DNA from 2 places in the Paenibacillus glycanilyticus genome. Region 2 is predicted to be linked to the other one. Evidence: a T-box and tRNA genes for the amino acid it is inferred to sense, from the RefSeq annotation. Region 2 holds a T-box; the other holds one or more tRNA genes.
What was found. The T-box of region 2 lies ahead of leuS (leucine--tRNA ligase). A T-box ahead of a tRNA ligase gene usually reads a tRNA of that ligase, here a tRNA-Leu.
Positions count from the first base shown of each region.

Region 1: it encodes a tRNA-Leu, which carries the amino acid that the T-box ahead of leuS (leucine--tRNA ligase) is inferred to sense. The anticodon was not compared.

Region 1 covers NZ_CP195155.1:6,088,825-6,091,070, reverse strand. The annotation lists rRNA gene ACR9FF_RS27445 (23S ribosomal RNA) at 1-641, shown strand, start outside; tRNA gene ACR9FF_RS27440 (tRNA-Asn) at 768-843, shown strand; tRNA gene ACR9FF_RS27435 (tRNA-Thr) at 847-922, shown strand; tRNA gene ACR9FF_RS27430 (tRNA-Glu) at 937-1,011, shown strand; tRNA gene ACR9FF_RS27425 (tRNA-Val) at 1,045-1,120, shown strand; tRNA gene ACR9FF_RS27420 (tRNA-Gln) at 1,130-1,204, shown strand; tRNA gene ACR9FF_RS27415 (tRNA-Lys) at 1,214-1,286, shown strand; tRNA gene ACR9FF_RS27410 (tRNA-Leu) at 1,311-1,393, shown strand; gene nfsA (oxygen-insensitive NADPH nitroreductase) at 1,486-2,220, shown strand.
Region 2 covers NZ_CP195155.1:2,370,029-2,372,274, forward strand. The annotation lists gene ACR9FF_RS10730 (glutathionylspermidine synthase family protein) at 1-432, shown strand, start outside; gene ACR9FF_RS10735 (DUF350 domain-containing protein) at 447-890, shown strand; T-box leader at 966-1,183, shown strand; gene leuS (leucine--tRNA ligase) at 1,257-2,246, shown strand, end outside.

The DNA.
Region 1 (2,246 bases), 3.0 Mb from region 2:
GGGCGGTCGCCTCCTAAAATGTAACGGAGGCGCCCAAAGGTTCCCTCAGAATGGTTGGAAATCATTCGGAGAGTGCAAAGGCATAAGGGAGCTTGACTGCGAGACCAACAAGTCGAGCAGGGACGAAAGTCGGGCTTAGTGATCCGGTGGTACCGAATGGAAGGGCCATCGCTCAACGGATAAAAGCTACCCTGGGGATAACAGGCTTATCTCCCCCAAGAGTCCACATCGACGGGGAGGTTTGGCACCTCGATGTCGGCTCATCGCATCCTGGGGCTGAAGTAGGTCCCAAGGGTTGGGCTGTTCGCCCATTAAAGCGGTACGCGAGCTGGGTTCAGAACGTCGTGAGACAGTTCGGTCCCTATCTGTCGCGGGCGCAGGAAATTTGAGAGGAGCTGTCCTTAGTACGAGAGGACCGGGATGGACGTACCGCTGGTGTACCAGTTGTTCCGCCAGGAGCACCGCTGGGTAGCCAAGTACGGACGGGATAAGCGCTGAAAGCATCTAAGCGTGAAGCCCCCCTCAAGATGAGATTTCCCAATTAGTAAGACCCCTTGAAGACGACGAGGTTGATAGGTTCGGGGTGGAAGCACAGCAATGTGTGGAGCTGACGAATACTAATCGGTCGAGGGCTTATCCTAAAACAACCCCCAAAAAGTGAAGTTAAGCGTTGCAGCTTATTCCGATTACTTTTCGGGGACCCCGCAAGAAACTTAAGGAATTCAAACTTTCGCATCCAGTTTTCAAGGCGCAAGCTTTGAATGTATTCCCTGATAGCTCAGTTGGTAGAGCACTCGACTGTTAATCGAGTTGTCACAGGTTCGAGTCCTGTTCGGGGAGCCATTCGCTCTCATAGCTCAGTAGGTAGAGTGCATCCATGGTAAGGATGAGGTCACCGGTTCGATCCCGGTTGAGAGCTCCAGAAGCACTTTTCAAGGCCCGTTGGTCAAGGGGTTAAGACACCTCCCTTTCACGGAGGTAACAGGGGTTCGAATCCCCTACGGGTCACCATATATACTTAAACGGTGGATCTTTATTGCCTGTGGAGGCTTAGCTCAGCTGGGAGAGCATCTGCCTTACAAGCAGAGGGTCGGGGGTTCGATCCCCTCAGCCTCCACCATTACAACATTGGGGATTAGCCAAGCGGTAAGGCAACGGACTTTGACTCCGTCACTCCAAGGTTCGAATCCTTGATCCCCAGCCATTTTAATACGAGCCATTAGCTCAGTTGGTAGAGCACCTGACTTTTAATCAGGGTGTCGAAGGTTCGAGTCCTTCATGGCTCACTTTTCTTAATAAGTTTCACCCATGCGCGTATGGCGGAATTGGCAGACGCACCAGACTTAGGATCTGGCGGGCGACCGTGGGGGTTCAAGTCCCTCTACGCGCACCATACTTACCATCCAAACCTTCAGGAGATGTCCTGAAGGTTTTTTTGTGCTACATTGTAGCCATATCATTATTAGGGCAAAGGAGATATCGATAATGAACGAAATGATAGCTTTATTGCAGCAGCACCGTTCTATTCGCAAATTTACGAAGGATCCGGTAACGGAGCAGCAGCTCGATGCCATATTAACGGCGGCGCAGCAAGCGTCTACTTCAAGCAATATGCAGGCTTATTCCGTCATTGGGATTACGGACATGGAACTACGCAGGGAACTGGCTAAGCTGGCGGGTAACCAGGCTTATATCGAGGAAAGCCCCGTATTCCTCGTCTGGTGCGCTGACCTGTACCGCTGGGAGCAGGCAGCTAAACGACATTATGAGGACGAGATGCCAAGCACGACGGAGAATTTTATTATCGGTACGGTGGATGCGGCCTTAGCGGCGCAGAATGCAGCTATAGCGGCTGAATCTCTCGGACTTGGGATTGTGTATATCGGGGGGATCCGAAATCAGCCGGAGCAGGTGTCTGAGCTTCTACAGCTCCCGCAGCATGTGTACCCGGTGTTTGGGATGTGTATTGGCGTGCCGGATCAATCTCCGCTTAACCGGCCGCGTCTGCCGCGCCAAGCGGTCTATTTCGAGAATACTTACAAGCAGGGCGCCATAGACTCTGCTATCGATACCTACGATGAAACGTTAAGCGCTTATATGAAGGAAAGATCGAACGGAAAGGCCAGTACAGCATGGTCACAGGCAATGGCCGGCAAAGCGGGTCCGGTACGCATTCACATGCGCTCCTTTTTAGAAAAGCAAGGATTTAAGCTCGAGTAAGGTTTAGCTCCTTAAACATTAAATCG
Region 2 (2,246 bases):
GTGCAGGCTATTATTTGGGGACTGCATGAAGAAGGGAGTCCTTTTTTTACCGAAGAAGAGCACCGATGGATCGGAGAGCATTTTCTCCCCACCTATCTGGAGCCGGACCGCTTTCTTGAAGGCCGGACGAAATACGTGATGAAGCCTGCGTTTGGACGCGAAGGGGATACGGTCAAAATTTTCGAAGGCGACGGTACGGTAGCGGCGGAGGATAGTCATAACTCCTACGCTCATTACCTTCCTGTCTATCAGGAATACGTCGAGCTGCCAACCGCCAATTTCCGGACGGTAAAGGGAGAACGTGAAGGCTCGTACATGTACGGCAGCTTTTTAATCGGAGGAAATGCGGGCGCCATAGGCATTCGCATCGGCAGCCCGATTACGGATAATTTATCTTATTTTTTGCCGGTTGGCATTACTAAATCAGAGTAAGGAGCTAAATTGGAATGGACACTAATTTATATGTGGATTTTTTGCTTTATTCATTGACGGGTTTCGCCATTATGATAGCAGGGCTGCTCTTGTTTGAACTGACAACGAAGAATAAGGAGTTTGCCCTTATCTTTAAAGGAAATGCTTCGGCAGCCTTGTCGCTTGGCGGCAGGCTGGCAGGTCTCGCCATCGTAATCCGCGCGGCTGCGGAAAACTCGGTATCGCTCTCCGACATGCTGCTGTGGGGCGTGATCGGGATCATTGCGCTCGTTATCCTCTACTACTTGACGGAGCTGATTACTTATTTATTCGGCAAGGGGCTTAAGGTGAACGTGACCATCTTTAAAGCCATTGAGCAGAACAACATCGCGGTAGGCATTCTTATTCTGCTTATTTCGTGCAGCGTAGGCATGATTATCGCCGGATGCCTTACTTATAATCCGGATTTGCTCGGGTAACCCGGCAAACACCCGCATATCTTGACATGTGGCGTCACTGGCGGTATAATCGGGTCTAACCATGTTTTTCTATACTTAATGGCGTTGAAGAGGAGCAGTAATGTCGCGGAGCAAGGCTAAGAGAGCCGGCGGATGGTGCAAGCCGGACCTGCAGCGATATGAATCTCGCCTTGGAGCTTTGCGTTATTATTACGCAACGAATAGCCTGCGTTAAAGGCAATGAGTGAACGAAAGGCAAAGCATGCCGGACGTTAACTAGGGTGGTACCACGGGAATAATCTCTCGTCCCTAGCGATAATACGCTAGGGGCGGGAGTTTTTTTATGTTTGTGATGCGCTCGCGCACACTTTTTAGGAGGAAATGATGATGAGTCAGGAATTTCAAGGCTACAACCCGCTGGCGGTAGAGCCGAAATGGCAGAAATATTGGGATGAGAACAAGACATTTGCAACAACGGAAGATCCGGGCAAGAAAAAATTTTACGCCCTTGATATGTTCCCTTATCCGTCCGGCGCGGGTCTGCACGTAGGTCACCCGGAAGGTTACACGGCTACGGATATTGTATCCCGTTACAAACGGATGCGCGGCTATAACGTTCTTCATCCGATGGGCTGGGACGCGTTTGGTCTGCCGGCGGAGCAATACGCTCTGCAAACGGGACGCCATCCGCGCGAGATCACGGTGGAGAACATCAACAACTTCCGCCGCCAGATCAAGTCGCTTGGCTTCTCGTACGACTGGGACCGCGAATTCAGCACAACGGATCCGGATTACTATAAATGGACGCAATGGATCTTTATCCAACTGTATAATAAAGGACTCGCTTATGTTGCCGAAGTACCGGTTAACTGGTGTCCTGCGCTGGGTACCGTACTGGCGAACGAAGAAGTGATCGACGGCCTGAGCGAACGCGGCGGCCACCCGGTTATCCGCAAGCCAATGCGCCAATGGATGCTGAAAATTACGGAATACGCCGAGCGCTTGCTCGAGGACTTGGAAGAGCTCGACTGGTCGGAAAGCATCAAAGACATGCAGCGCAACTGGATCGGCAAATCGACTGGCGCGGAAGTAACTTTCGCCATTGACGGTCATGATGCTTCGCTTGTCGTATTTACAACGCGTCCGGATACGCTGTTTGGCGCAACTTACTGCGTACTGGCACCCGAGCATGAGCTGGTTGCGGCAATCACGACGGCTGACCAAGCCGAAGCGGTTGAGGCGTACAAAGAAGCGGCGGCTCGCAAGAGCGATCTGGAGCGTACCGACCTTGCGAAGGACAAAACAGGCGTATTTACGGGCGCTTACGCGATCAACCCGGTTAATGGCGCAAAGACGCCAATCTGGATTGCCGACTAC